2 regions of the Lentzea rhizosphaerae genome follow, and region 2 is predicted to be linked to the other one. Evidence: riboswitches for the same ligand, from Rfam matches in the RefSeq annotation. Region 2 holds a riboswitch; the other holds the start of a gene.
What was found. A riboswitch is a leader RNA that binds a small molecule or an ion and turns the genes downstream of it on or off. The one in region 2 is predicted to bind glycine.
Positions count from the first base shown of each region.

Region 1: another riboswitch for glycine. It lies ahead of gcvH (glycine cleavage system protein GcvH); the one in region 2 lies ahead of gcvT (glycine cleavage system aminomethyltransferase GcvT).

Region 1 is NZ_JBHRZI010000011.1:316,614-323,609, forward strand. Features, by position in the region: gene ACFOWZ_RS08820 (TROVE domain-containing protein) at 1-1,470, shown strand, start outside; gene ACFOWZ_RS08825 (winged helix-turn-helix transcriptional regulator) at 1,553-1,906, shown strand; gene ACFOWZ_RS08830 (hypothetical protein) at 1,903-2,529, shown strand; gene ACFOWZ_RS08835 (L-serine ammonia-lyase) at 2,516-3,880, opposite strand; gene gcvH (glycine cleavage system protein GcvH) at 3,910-4,290, opposite strand; glycine riboswitch at 4,353-4,445, opposite strand; gene ACFOWZ_RS08845 (alpha-L-fucosidase) at 4,584-6,827, shown strand; gene ald (alanine dehydrogenase) at 6,932-6,996, shown strand, end outside.
Region 2 is NZ_JBHRZI010000015.1:82,455-89,450, reverse strand. Features, by position in the region: gene ACFOWZ_RS17340 (hypothetical protein) at 1-44, shown strand, start outside; gene ACFOWZ_RS17335 (hypothetical protein) at 209-703, shown strand; gene ACFOWZ_RS17330 (hypothetical protein) at 910-1,293, shown strand; gene ACFOWZ_RS17325 (DUF3817 domain-containing protein) at 1,308-1,610, shown strand; glycine riboswitch at 1,656-1,746, shown strand; glycine riboswitch at 1,748-1,835, shown strand; gene gcvT (glycine cleavage system aminomethyltransferase GcvT) at 1,935-3,029, shown strand; gene glyA (serine hydroxymethyltransferase) at 3,045-4,310, shown strand; gene ACFOWZ_RS17310 (COG4315 family predicted lipoprotein) at 4,703-5,383, opposite strand; gene ACFOWZ_RS17305 (class I SAM-dependent methyltransferase) at 5,537-6,763, shown strand; gene ACFOWZ_RS17300 (DUF1295 domain-containing protein) at 6,760-6,996, shown strand, end outside.

The sequences.
Region 1 (6,996 bases), on a different contig from region 2:
GAGCTGTTCCTGCTCGCCGTGTCGAACATGGGCGGCGAGGACACCTTCTACGAGTCCGGCAACCAGCGGGACAACCGCTTCGCGCAGCTCGTCCGCGCCGTCGCGCTCACCGATCCCGAGTGGATCGCACGGCTGCTGAAGTGGCTGCGCACCGAGGCGAACATGCGCACGGCGTCGCTCGTCGGCGCGGCCGAGTTCGTGTCGGCACGGCTCGCCGCCTCCGCTGACGCGGGCGTAACCAACCGCGCGGTCGTGGACTCGGTGTTGCAGCGCGCGGACGAGCCGGGTGAGCTCCTCGCCTGCTGGACGGGCGCGAACGGCCGGCGCGTGCCGAAGCCGATCAAGCGCGGCATCGCGGACGCGGTGCGGCGCCTGTACGACGAGCGCGCGGTCCTCAAGTGGGACAGCGACGCCCGCGGCTACCGCATGGCCGACGTGCTGAACCTCGCCCACCCCTCGCCGGCCGCCGACTGGCAGGGCGCGCTCTTCCAGTACGTGCTGGACCGGCGCCGCGACGCCGACGTGGCCGTCCCGGAGGCGCTGCGGGTGATCGCGGCACGCCGTGAGCTCATGGCGTGGCCGGTCGACCAGCGACGCGCGCTCTTCGGGCGTCCCGACGCGGCGGACGTGCTGCGCCGGGCCGGGATGACCTGGGAGGCCGTGGCGGGGTGGCTGCAGGGGCCGATGACCCGTGAGGTGTGGGAGGCGCTGGCGCCGTCCATGGGCTACATGGCTCTTTTGAGGAACCTCAGGAACTTCGACGAGGCCGGCATGTCCGACGAGGTCGCGTCTCAGGTCGCGGCACGTCTGGCCGACCCCGGCCAGGTCGCCCGCTCGCGGCAGTTCCCGTTCCGGTTCCTGTCCGCGTACGAGGCGGCGCCGAGCCTGCGCTGGGGCCACGCCCTGGACCAGGCGCTGCAGGCGTCGCTCGGCAACCTGCCCGCACTGCCGGGCCGGTCGCTGATCCTCGTCGACACCTCGGCGTCGATGTCGCACGGCACGATCTCGGCGAAGTCGAAGGTCACCCCGGCCAAGGCCGCGGCGGTGTTCGGCGTCGCACTGGGCGCGAAGGGCGAGCAGGTCGACGTCGTGGGCTTCGCGGACGGCACGTTCCGGCACGACGTCGCGCGCGGGGCTTCGGTGATCCGCGAGGTCGACCGGTTCCTGAAGAGGATCGGTGAGGTCGGACACGGCACCGACATCATCGGGTCGTTGCAGCGCAGCTACCGGGGCCACGACCGCGTGTTCATCATCTCGGACATGCAGACGGTGGCCGGGCACCACGGGAAGGGCGTCTCGGACGCCGTGCCGCGGCACGTGCCGGTCTACGGGTTCAACCTGAACGGGTACCGGCAGGCCGCGTACGCGACCGGCAAGGCCAACCGGCACGAGTTCGGTGGCCTGACGGACGCGACGTTCCGCCTGGTCCCCCTTCTGGAGGCGGGCCAGAACGCCACCTGGCCGTTTTAAGATGAACGGCGCTTTTGTCCACCTCAGGTGGACAAAAGCGCCGTTCATCCAAAAACCACTAACTATCAGTTAGTATGCTGGTATGGACTTCAACGTGTTCGCCAAGGCGTGCCCGTCGCGCCCGACGCTGGAGCACGTCACCGGCAGGTGGGGCAGCCTGACGATGGGCGCGCTCGTGGACGGTCCGCTGCGGTTCAACGAGCTGCGCCGCCGCGTCGACGGGGTCAGCGAGAAGATGCTGTCCCAGACGTTGCACGCGCTGGAGCGCGACGGGCTCGTCCACCGCGAGGCGCAGCAGACGAACCCTCCGCGCGTCGACTACAGCCTCACGCCGCTCGGGCGCGAGACGGCGGAACGGCTGCTGTCGCTGATCCACCTCCTGGAGACGCGGATGCCCGAGGTGCTCGCGGCGCAGCAGGCGTACGACGCCCGGTGAAGGGCTGCCTGTACTGCTGGACCCAGGCCGAGCTGGACGTCCTCGACGGCGATCCCGCGCTGGTCCCGTACGACATCGTGAAGCAGTTCGCCCGGGAGTCCACGGATCACTTCGACCGCGACGAGTACGAGCTCGCGTGGCGGCGGCTCGCGCACCGGGTGGTCGGGGTCCTGGAGAACGAGCCGGACTCCATGTACACCACGGGACTGGAGCAGGCGCGCTTCACCAGTTGGCCTGAACACGAGCGCATCGCGCTGCGGTCCATGATCACCGACGTCGTCGTGCGCGCGGCCGGGGACGAGCAGCGCTGGCCGGCGTTGAACGACCTGATCCAGGCTGCAGCCCAGCTGGACCAGGACATGACCCCGTGGCTGCGTCTGGTCGAAAGCCTTCCCGACGGGGCCTTCGCGCATCTCGCCGCCTACTGGTCGCGGGACTTCCTGGTCAGCGACAGCAGCACCTACGGCGCCTGGCTGTTCTGGAAGAACCCCTCGGCGGGCGAGCAGATCGAGGAGTGGCTGCTCACCGCCGCCCTGCGCGACCGTCTGTCCGCAATGGACAGCGAGGTCGCGCAGAGGGCGCTGGAGCAGATCGACCAGGTGGCCGAGTTCAGCACTCGATGACGTTCACGGCGAGGCCGCCGCGTGCGGTCTCCTTGTACTTCACCGACATGTCCTTGCCGGTGTCGCGCATGGTCTTGATGACCTTGTCCAGCGAGACGAAGTGCGAGCCGTCGCCGCGCAACGCCATGCGCACCGCCGTGATGGCCTTGATGGACGCGACGGCGTTGCGTTCGATGCACGGGATCTGCACCAGGCCGCCGATCGGGTCGCAGGTCAGGCCGAGGTTGTGCTCCATGGCGATCTCGGCCGCGTTCTCGACCTGTTCCGGCGTGCCGCCGAGGACCTCGGCCAGGCCACCGGCGGCCATCGAGCACGCAGAGCCGACCTCGCCCTGACAGCCGACCTCGGCGCCGGAGATCGACGCGTTCTCCTTGAACAGCACGCCGATCGCGCCCGCGGTGAGCAGGAACCGGACGACACCGTCGTCGTTGGCTCCCGGCACGAACTTCGTGTAGTAGTGCAGAACCGCGGGCACGATGCCGGCCGCGCCGTTCGTCGGTGCGGTGACGACTCGGCCGCCCGCCGCGTTCTCCTCGTTGACCGCCAACGCGAAGAGCGTCACCCAGTCCATGACGCGCAGCGGGTCGGTGACGAAGTGCTCGCCCTCCAGCCGCTTGCGCATCTCGGCGGCGCGGCGGCGGACCTTGAGACCGCCGGGCAGGACGCCCTGTTCGGTGCAGCCGCGTTCCACGCACTCCTGCATGACGTGCCAGATGTGCAGAAGTCCTTGCCGGACCTCGTCCTCGCTCCGCCACGACAGCTCGTTGGCCATCATGATCTCGCTGATCGACAGGCCGGTTTCGCGGCAGCGCGCGAGCAGTTCGTCGCCGGTCAGGAACGGGTGCGGCAACGGTGTCGTGTCCGGCTTGATCCGGTCCGTGCCCGAAGCGTTCTCGTCGACGACGAAGCCGCCGCCGATCGAGTAGTAGACGGCGTGCTCGACCGACTCGTCGCCCTTGTACGCCTCGAAACTCATCCCGTTGGGGTGCAACGGAAGCGACTTGCGGCGGTGCATGACGAGATCGCGGTCGTGCACGAAGCCGATCTCGTGCGCGCCGCCGAGCCGGAGCCGTCCGCCCGCGACGATCTCCTCGACGCGGGTGGCCGCGACCGTGGGGTCGACTTCTTCCGGGAGGTTGCCTTCGAGACCGAGGAACACGGCCTTGGGGCTGCCGTGCCCGTGCCCGGTCGCACCGAGGGAGCCGAAGAGCTCGACGTGCACGCGGTCCACTTCGGACACCCGCGAGCCGAGCTTCTCGACGAACATCGCGGCCGCGCGCATAGGGCCGACGGTGTGGGAGCTGGACGGTCCGATGCCGACGGAGAAGAGGTCGAAAACGCTGATCGCCACTGATCAGTCCTTCGTGGTGGGGTCCGCTGTCAGTCTTTGGTGAGCTCGGCGTACTTCGCCGCCGTGAGCAGGTTCTCCGCCGACTCGACGCGCACCTTGAACAGCCAGCCGGCACCGTACGGCTCGTTGTTGATGACCGCCGGGTCGTCCACGACAGCGCTGTTGACCTCGATCACCTCACCGGTGACGGGCGAGAACAGGTCGCTGACCGACTTGGTGGACTCGAGCTCGCCGCACACCTCGTTGGAGACGACCTTCGCGCCGACCTCGGGGAGCTGAACGAAGACGATGTCACCGAGGGCGTCTGCGGCGTACTCGGTGATCCCGCAGGTCAACGGGTCCTGGGTACCCGGCGTCCAGTCGACCCACTCGTGTTCGTGGGTGTAGAGCAGGTTCTCGGGGAACTCCACGGCGACTCCTCTGGCTGTGACGGGTCAGGACAACTAACGCCCCCTCCGCCGTGCAGAGTTGCCTACCCCGAGCGGTCTTGCTGCCTGAGAGTGTGCGGGAGCTTGCCCCTTCGGCGCCCCGACCAGTTCGTCGAGGTCTCTCCCACTCGGGTTCTGGTGCCTCACGGGCACCGCGGCCGGTCTTCAGTTCTCGGCGCGAACGCTATGTGCGGCCACCGCCAAGTGTCAACGCGAGATGGTTGACATCGGGACGAGCGCTGCCAGGGTGAGGTGAGGCAGACATCGGAGGTCTCATGAGGAAACCGTTCGTCCTCACCCTGCTCGCCTCACTGGTGCTGACTCCCGTCCCGGCTGCGTCGGCCGCAGACGCCCCAGCTCCCCTCACCGTCCCCATCGGCCACCTCTTCGACAACGACGGCATCGACACCGCGTCGGACCGGACCGGGAACTTCGACGGCTCCGGCTACGCGTTCCCCGCGGAGGGTCTGCCGTCCGGCCAGGTCACGGCCGATGGTGTGCCGTACCTGTTCCCGGGAAATTCACAGACCAAGAACAACAACGTGGTCGCGACGGGCCAGCGGATCGAGCTTCCGAAGGGCCGTTATCTCACCGCGCACTTCCTCGTGGCGTCCTCGTACGGGGCGGCCGGCGGGACCGCCACGGTGCACTACGCGGACGGATCGTCCACGACCGGTGCTCTCAGCGGACCTGACTGGTACTCCGGCAGTGGTCCGATCTCCGCGCCGTTCCGGTACTCGCCCGGCGGGACCGACCAGCACCCGGTGTCGATCGGGACCGCCCAGGTGTGGGCGGATCCTCAGAAGGACGCGGTCGCCGTCACGCTGCCGGTGACGAACCCGGCGGTCGAGGGCAAGTCCTCGCTGCACGTCTTCGCGCTGTCGTTGCAGCCCGCAGGCAAGGGCGAGGTGCTCGCGGTCCGCGGCGCGCGCAGCACGACCAAGCTGCCGCGGGTGGGTGGTCAGACGATCGAGGCCACCGTCGTGAACCTCGGCGACCGGTGGGTCTCGAACGTCTCGGTGCGGGCGGAGGGCCTCGGTGTCGTGACGCTCCAACCGGCGCTGGTTCGTCGGCTCGCGCCCGGTGAGGAGGCGCGGGTGCGGATCGGAATCCACGCCTACCGGACCGGCACGTTCGACGGGAAGGTCATCGCGTCGTCCGGACGTGTGTCGGCCTCGCAGAAGGCCAGGTTCACGCTGGGAGTGGCGGACTACCAGGCGACCGACGCGTCGCTCGGCACCCACGAGTCGCCGTACTGGTTCGACGACGCGAAGTTCGGGATCTTCATCCACTGGGGGCTGTACTCGGTGCCCGCGTGGTCGCCGCCGGGCGAGCAGTACGCGGAGTGGTACTGGCAGTGGATGCAGAACCCGTCCAACGCCGTGAACGCCTACCACGCGGCGACGTACGGGAAGGACTTCGCCTACGACCAGTTCATCCCGCAGTTCACCGCGTCGAAGTTCGATCCGCGCGAGTGGGTGAGGTTGTTCGAGGAGGCGGGCGCGAAGTACTACGTGCTGACCTCGAAGCACCACGAGGGCTTCGCGCTGTGGGACTCGAAGGTGTCCGGCCGCGACTCCGTCGATCTCGGGCCACGCCGCGACCTGGTGAAGGAGCTGTTCGACGCGTCGCGGAAGTACACGCCTGGACTGAAGAACGGCCTCTACTTCTCGATGCCTGAGTGGTTCAACCCGGACAACCCGTGGAGTGGCCACGGGCCGCGCAATCCCTACTCCGGCGCGCCTGAGCCCTACACCGGCTACCAGGCCGGGAGGGATTTCGTGAAGGACTACCAGGCGCCGCAGATGACCGAGCTGGTCGACGGGTACGACCCGGACGTCATCTGGTGTGACATCGGCGGCGCGAACGACTCGCGGCGGGTGCTGGCGGACTACTTCAACAAGGCCAAGAACCGGGCCGTGCCCAAGGACGTGACGGTCGACGACCGGTGCGGCATCCCGACCCACGACTACACGACGCCGGAGTACGCGACGTACCCGAACACCGTGGTGAAGAAGTGGGAGGCCTCCCGCGGTCTCGACCCGCGCTCGTACGGGTGGAACCGGGCGACGCCGGACTCGATGTACATGACCGCGGACGAGGTGATCGACACGCTGGTCGACACGACGTCCAAGAACGGCAACTTCCTGCTGGACATCGGCCCGCGGGCGGACGGCTCGATCCCGGAGATCATGCAGCAGCGCCTGCGCGAGACCGGGGCGTGGCTGCGGACGAACGGCGAGTCGATCTACGGCACGACGTACTGGTCGCGGATGGCCCAGCTGGGTTCGCTGCGGTTCACCGTGAAGCCGAACGAGGCGTTCTACATCACCTCGCTGGACCGGCCGGGGTCACAGCTCGTGGTCGACGCACCGGTGCCGGTGCGCGATGGTGACCGCATCACGCTGCTGGGGCACGACAAGCCCCTGAAGTGGACCCGATCGGGTGGAAAACTGGTGGTCGACGTGCCTGCGGGCGTCGGCCAGCACGCATGGGTGTTCAAGGTCGCTTTGTCCTAGGAGAACAACCGGACAGTGCCCGGATAGTGCGATCCGCACGGTGACATGACCTTCCGGCTGCCTCACATTGTGAGACAGAGGCCAGCCCGATCGGAGGAGTCACCGTGCGGATCGCAGTTCCCCGCGAGATCAAGAACCACGAGTACCGCGTCGCCCTCACCCCGGCGGG
Region 2 (6,996 bases):
CCTTCGTCAGGAGCCTCTTCGGGACGGCAACCCCCGTCGCCTAGTGACTCTCGGTGATCCTCGGCCGTTCGGACTGAGCCGGATGGGTGGAATGAGGCCAATCACGCACTGGTAACGGGTGTTCTGGGGATTCAGGGTCTGGCGATTGTCAGACCTACCGAATACCTTCCGCTGCAATGGCCGATCCCCGACCGACGAGGAGGCATGGATGGTCGAGGACTCCGGGGTCCACGAGCTGTTGAAGCAGTGGGCGGCTGAACGGTCTGATGACGCAGAGATGCAGGAGGTGAACCGGATCAAGAACGCGTGGCTCGCGGAGGCTCCCCCCTCGGCGCCAGGCATCCCAGTGCAGCGGGGTGCCGCACGGAGCGGGTCGCGTGGCTTGGTCAAGGTCGACTCGGCGGATCCGGCCTACGTGGCCGCGATGCGCAAGCGGGCGCCGGAGGCACCCGAGGCACTGCTCGCCGCCGCGGCGAGCTACTGGCAGCTGGTTGGTGACGTCAGCGAGGCCGAGCAGTGGTGGGACGCGGGCATCAGCCCGTTGGACCAGCGTGCGCTCGACTACCGCGCTGCCGGCCTCAGCCCTGCCGACCTCGGGAGGCGCCTGGGACCGATGACGGTTCTCCAGCACCTTCGCCGTGGTTCTGCCGCGGCCTGGTGCGTCGCACGTCTGCAGAGGCAGCGCCGGGACGGCGTGGCGTAGGGCGCAACGAACGGGAGGGGTGTGCTCGCGGGAGCGCTCGCCGAAGTTCGTTCCGCGTGTTTTGTGGGGGCCGAGCCCCCACACCCCAGCCGGGGCAAGCCCCCGGACCCCCAACCGGGTCGGCCTCCTTATGCGGAGGCCCTACCCAAGTGATGTACGGGGCAGGCTCTCGGAGGCGGGAGCCCTACCCAAGTAGGCTGGAGGTCGTGCGCGGCCTCCTCACCCCTCAGCGAATCTTGATCGGGCTCGGCTGCCTGGTCGCTCTGATCGCCTGTTGCGGGCTCGCGTGGTGGCAGTGGCAGCGCTTCGAGTCCGCCAGCGGCACGTTCCAGAACCTGGGTTACGTGCTCCAGTGGCCGCTCTTCGGCCTCTTCCCCCTCTTCATGGTGTGGCGCTTCCGCCGCCTGTCGCGCCAGCGCAGTGACGAGGCTCTCTCCGCGCCGGAGCCGGTTGTCGCCGCTCCTGAGCCGGTGACTACCGTTGACGCCGTCAAACCCGCGCCTGTCGAGCAGTTCGACGACGAAGAAGACGCGGAGCTCGCGGCCTACAACCGCATGCTCGCGGACCTCAACGCGCGGGACGGTCGTTGAGCGAAGGCGGGCAGATGAAGGGTGCGTTGACCCGGTTCAGGGTCATGGCTTACGTGGTCGGTGTCTTCCTGCTGCTCCTGGTCGTGGCGATGGTGCTCAAGTACGCCGCGGACATGGGCGGGTTCATGAAGGTCGTCGGCCCCGTCCACGGCTTCCTCTACGCCATCTACCTGGTGATTTCCGTCGACCTGGCGCTCAAGCTGCGCTGGTCGATCAAGGGCACCGCGCTCGTGCTCCTCGCCGGCACCGTGCCGTTCCTGTCGTTCTGGGCGGAGCGCAAGGTGGTCGAGAAGACTGCGCAGGGCGTGCCGCTGTGACGTTTGGCCTGCTAGCGTCTGGGGCTACCAACTGAACACGGCCGTCGATGTCGCGCGGGAGAGCTCACTTGAGTGTGGGCGCCGAAGGAGCAACTCCTCCCCGGAATCTCTCAGGCACAGATACCGCACGACGAAGGCAACTCTGGAAAGCAGGCCCATCGGCCTCGCCCACGGTGCAAGTCGCGTTCCGCGCGGCGAAGCTCTCAGGCTCATGACAGAGGGGGAGGCTGCTCTGGAAGAGGAGTCTCCGATGGACCGTGTCATTCTTCTGTTGCCTCAGCCGGCCTGGTCCGGCTCTTCGGCGCACCCTGGAGGAGCGTTCTGATGTCCCGCCTCACGCCTCTGAACGCCGAGCACGAGCAGCTCGGCGCGATGTTCACCGACTTCGCGGGCTGGCGGATGCCGCTGCGCTACTCCAGCGAGCTCGCCGAGCACCACGCGGTGCGCACCACCGCGGGCCTGTTCGACCTCACGCACATGGGTGAGATCGTGCTGACCGGACCGCAGGCCGGCGAGGCCCTCGACTACGCGCTGGTCGGCCACATCTCCGCGCTGGCCGTCGGCAAGGCCCGCTACACGATGATCACCCAGGCCGACGGCGGCGTGATCGACGACCTGATCGTGTACCGGCTGGGCGACGAGGAGTACATGGTCGTCGCGAACGCCTCCAACGCGGCCGTGGTCGCCGAGGCACTGGTGGAGCGCGCCGCCGGTTTCGACACCGTCGTGACGGACTCCTCGACGGAGTACGCGTTGATCGCGATCCAGGGCCCGAAGTCGGTCGAGATCCTGTCGGGCCTGACCGACACCGACCTCTCGACGGTCAAGTACTACGCCTCGTACCCGTCGTCCGTCGCGGGCGTGGACGCGCTCCTGGCCCGCACCGGCTACACGGGTGAGGAGGGCTTCGAGCTGTTCCTCGCGCCCGCCGACGCCCCGGCCGTCTGGAACGCGCTGCTCGAGGCCGGTGCCGCGCACGACCTCAAGCCGTGCGGCCTCGGCTGCCGCGACACGTTGCGTCTCGAAGCCGGAATGCCGTTGTACGGCAACGAGTTGACGACGTCCCTCACGCCGTACCACGCGAACCTCGGCCGCGTCGTGAAGCTCGACAAGCCGGGCGACTTCGTGGGCCGCGACGCGCTGACGAAGGTGTCGGAGTCCGGTGTGGACTCGGTCCTCGTTGGACTGAAGACCCCCGAGCGCCGCGCCCCGCGCCACGGTTACGCGGTGCTGAACGGCGACGAGGTCGTCGGCGAGGTCACCTCGGGCGCCCTCTCCCCGACGCTCGGCTACTCGGTGGCCATGGCCTACGTCACGAAGGCGAGTGCCGAGCCGGGCACCCAACTGCTGGTGGACGTCCGCGGCAAGAAGCAGCCGGTCGAGGTCGTCGCACTTCCGTTCTACAAGCGCGCCAAGTAATAGGGAGATCCTCAGATGTCCGAGCAGTTCAACGCCTCCCTCGCGGAGTACGACCCCGAGGTCGCCGAGGCCGTTGCCGCCGAGCTGGCGCGCCAGCAGGGCACCCTCGAGATGATCGCCTCGGAGAACTTCACGCCCGTGTCGGTGTTGCAGGCACAGGGTTCCGTGCTCACCAACAAGTACGCCGAGGGCTACCCCGGCCGCCGCTACTACGGCGGCTGCGAGCACGTCGACGTGGTCGAGCGCTTGGCCATCGAGCGCATCAAGTCGCTCTTCGGCGCCGGCTTCGCGAACGTCCAGCCGCACTCGGGCGCGCAGGCCAACGCGGCCGCGATGTTCGCCCTGCTCCAGCCCGGCGACACGATCCTGGGCCTGGACCTCGCGCACGGCGGCCACCTGACCCACGGCATGCGCATCAACTTCTCCGGCAAGCTCTACAACGTCGTGCCGTACCACGTCTCCGACGAGGACGGCCGCGTCGACATGGCCGAGGTCGAGCGCCTCGCTGCCGAGCACCGCCCGAAGCTGATCGTCGCCGGCTGGTCCGCCTACCCGCGCCAGCTGGACTTCGCCGAGTTCCGCCGCATCGCCGACTCGGTCGAGGCCTACCTGATGGTGGACATGGCCCACTTCGCCGGCCTGGTGGCCGCAGGGCTCCACCCGTCGCCCGTGCCGCACGCGCACGTCACCACGACCACCACGCACAAGACCCTCGGCGGTCCCCGCGGCGGCGTGATCCTGTCGAACGACGCGGACATCGCCAAGAAGATCAACTCGGCGGTGTTCCCGGGCCAGCAGGGTGGGCCTCTGGAGCACGTGATCGCGGCCAAGGCGGTGGCGTTCAAGCACGCCGCCTCGCCGGAGTTCGCGGACCGTCAGCGGCGGACGCTGGAGGGGGCGCGGATTCTCGCGGACCGTCTGTCGCAGGCGGACGTCGCGGCTGCTGGGGTGAAGGTGCTGACCGGGGGCACCGATGTGCACCTGGTTCTGGTCGACCTGGTCTCGTCCGAGTTGGACGGGAAGCAGGCTGAGGACGTGCTGCACCAGATCGGGATCACGGTCAACCGCAACGCTGTTCCCAATGACCCTCGGCCGCCGATGGTGACGTCTGGGCTTCGGATTGGTACGCCGGCGTTGGCCACGCGCGGGTTTGGCGAGGTGGACTTCGCTGAGGTTGCTGATGTGATTGCTGAGGCGTTGAAGCCTGGGGCTGCTTTGGAGGAGCTGCGGGGGCGGGTTGAGGTTTTGGCGGCCAAGCATCCGTTGTACTCGACGCTCTGAGTCCTTGGCGTTCTGAGCGTTCGGGTTGTTGAGTTTCTGATCTTGTCGGACCCCCTGAGCAGCGTTTGGGCTCAGGGGGTCCTCCTTTTGGGGGGACGCCTGCGTTAGCTTGCGCTGGCCGCGTTTTCGGGGTGCGCCTGGTTGCGTGGGCCGTCTCCCTGTTGCGTTGGACGGATACGTGCGCAGGGCATGCGGTTCGGCGTCGCCTCGCCTTCGGCCTCGACTTGAGCTCGTCTCGCCTTCCGCGCGGCCCTGAAGAGAAGGGCGCCACCTCTTGGCGGCGCCCTTCTGCCTTTGAGCGAAACGACGGGAACCCCGGCCCCTTCCCCAGGGCCGGGGTTTCACCGTGTCAGGGTGTTGTGTGTCTCAGATGGACCGTCCTAACGGGAGATTCAGGCTGCCGGTGCCGTCACGCCGGGCGGGAGGCACTCGACGTTGCGCTTGCCGTCGGGCTGGATCACGAACCAGGTGCCGCCAACGCCCTGGCCCTTCCAGGCGCCCGGCTTCGGGTCCTGGGAGTAGGCGTAGAGCGCCCAGCCGTCGATCGCGACCTGCTTCTTGCCGTCTGCGCGGGTGATCAGCGAGACGAGCTTCGAGTCGATGCCCTCGACCTGCGGAATCGTGTCCGACAGCAGTGGCGGCCACGTCACGGCGCACTGGTTGTTGCAGTTCGACTTGCCTTCCGGCTTCGGGGTGTCCTTGTCGAAGCGGTACATCGTGCGGCCATCGCCGTCCTGGACGACCATGCCCATCTTGTCGACGGCCTTGCCTACCAGCTTCAACGAACTGACCGGAGCTGCGGCCGGCGGCTGCGCTGCGGGAGGCTGCGCGGCCGGGGTCTGGGCCTCCGGTGCCTGCTGCTGTGGGGATTCGGGTGCCTGAGCTGGCTCCTGGAGTACCGGGGGCTGACCCACGTCGCCGTAGTCACCGAGGACGCCCAGGTCGGTTTCGGTCTGTGCCACCGGCTTCGAGTTCGTGCCACTTCCCGTGGCGCTCCAGACACCCAGACCCAGCACAACTGCCAGCCCCGCGGCGAGCCCGATGGCAATGCGGTTACGTCGGATCACACTCATGTCCTCCTGTTCCGTCGTTCGCTCTATCGAGGCCATACGGGCCCGGTTGCGTCTCGGTTCAGAAACGAACCGAACCTCTTGTCGGCTCGAACGTCTGGCGGAGCCAGGTCGTGCGGGAGGTGCAGGGTGGTCGTCGCTGGTCAGCTGGCAGGAATGGCCGAGAGGGTGCTGGGTGCGCCGCTGCCGATCGGAATTCGGGCGTGGGACGGGAGCGTGGCGGGGCCTCAGGACGGGACCGTGCTCGTGATCCGGTCTCGGGACGCTCTGCGGCGGCTCGTGTGGAGGCCGGACGAGCTCGGGCTCGCGCGGGCGTACGTGAGTGGCGAGCTCGACGTCGAGGGGGATCTCGCCGTCGGGCTGTCGCAGATCTGGGGGCTCGTGCGGCGTGGGGTCACGCGGCGGCCGAAGGTGGTGGAGGTTGCGAAACTTGCATTGCGGTTGAAAGTGATCGGGCCGAACCCGGACGCGCCGAAGGAGGAGGCGCGGTTGCGGGGTGCGCTGCACACGAAGAGCCGGGACCGGGACGCCATTTCGCACCACTACGACCTGAGCAACGACTTCTACCGGCTCGTGCTCGATCCGAGCATGGCCTACTCGTGTGCGTACTTCACGTCCGATGAGGACTCGCTCGCCCGGGCTCAGCACAACAAGCTCGACCTGGTCTGCCGCAAGCTCGACCTGCGGCCAGGGATGCGGCTGCTCGACGTCGGGTGCGGGTGGGGATCGATGATCATTCACGCGGCGAAGCACTACGGCGTGCACGCGACCGGGGTGACGATCTCCGCTCAGCAGCGCGAGCACGTTCTCGGGCGGATCGAGGCCGAGGGGCTGCGGGGGCGGGTCGAGGTGCGGTTGCAGGACTACCGGGAGGTGCGGGACGAGCCGTTCGACGCGATCTCCACCATCGAGATGGGTGAGCACGTCGGCGAGCGGAACTACCCCGAGTACGCCTCGGCGTTGCACCGGTTGCTGAAGCCTGAGGGGCGATTGTTGTTGCAGCAGATGTCGCGCGGGCGCAACGCTCCTGGCGGTGGTGCGTTCATCGAGTCGTACGTCGCGCCGGACATGCACATGAGGCCTGTCAGCCAGACGACGGCGTTCCTGGAGGCCGCTGGGCTCGAGATCCGTGACGTGCACGCGTTGCGCGAGCACTACGTCTGGACCGTGCGGGCATGGGCGCAGACATTGGAGGACCGGTGGGACGAGGTCGTCGCGCTGGTCGGGGAGGGGCAGGCGCGGGTGTGGCGGCTGTATCTCGCGGGTGGTGCGCTGACCTTCGAGGAAGGGCGGATGGGCGTGGACCAGATCCTCGCGGTGCGCAGGAGCGAGAACGGGCGCAGTGGCATGCCCCTGGTGCGTCGTGAGCTGGTGGCGCGATGAGCTTCCTGATCAGTCTGGTCGCGGTGTTCCTGCTGCTCAGCGGCCTGTTCCTGTACGCGGACGCGCGTCGGCGGTACGACCTCATCGACTCGGTGTGGGGGCCTGGGTTCGCCGTGATCGCCGTGATCACGTTGGTGTTCGCGGAGGGCGAACCAACTCGGCAGTGGATCATCACTGTGCTGACTGCGGTGTGGGGTCTACGCCTGGGCGTGCACATCTTCGTGCGCAACTCC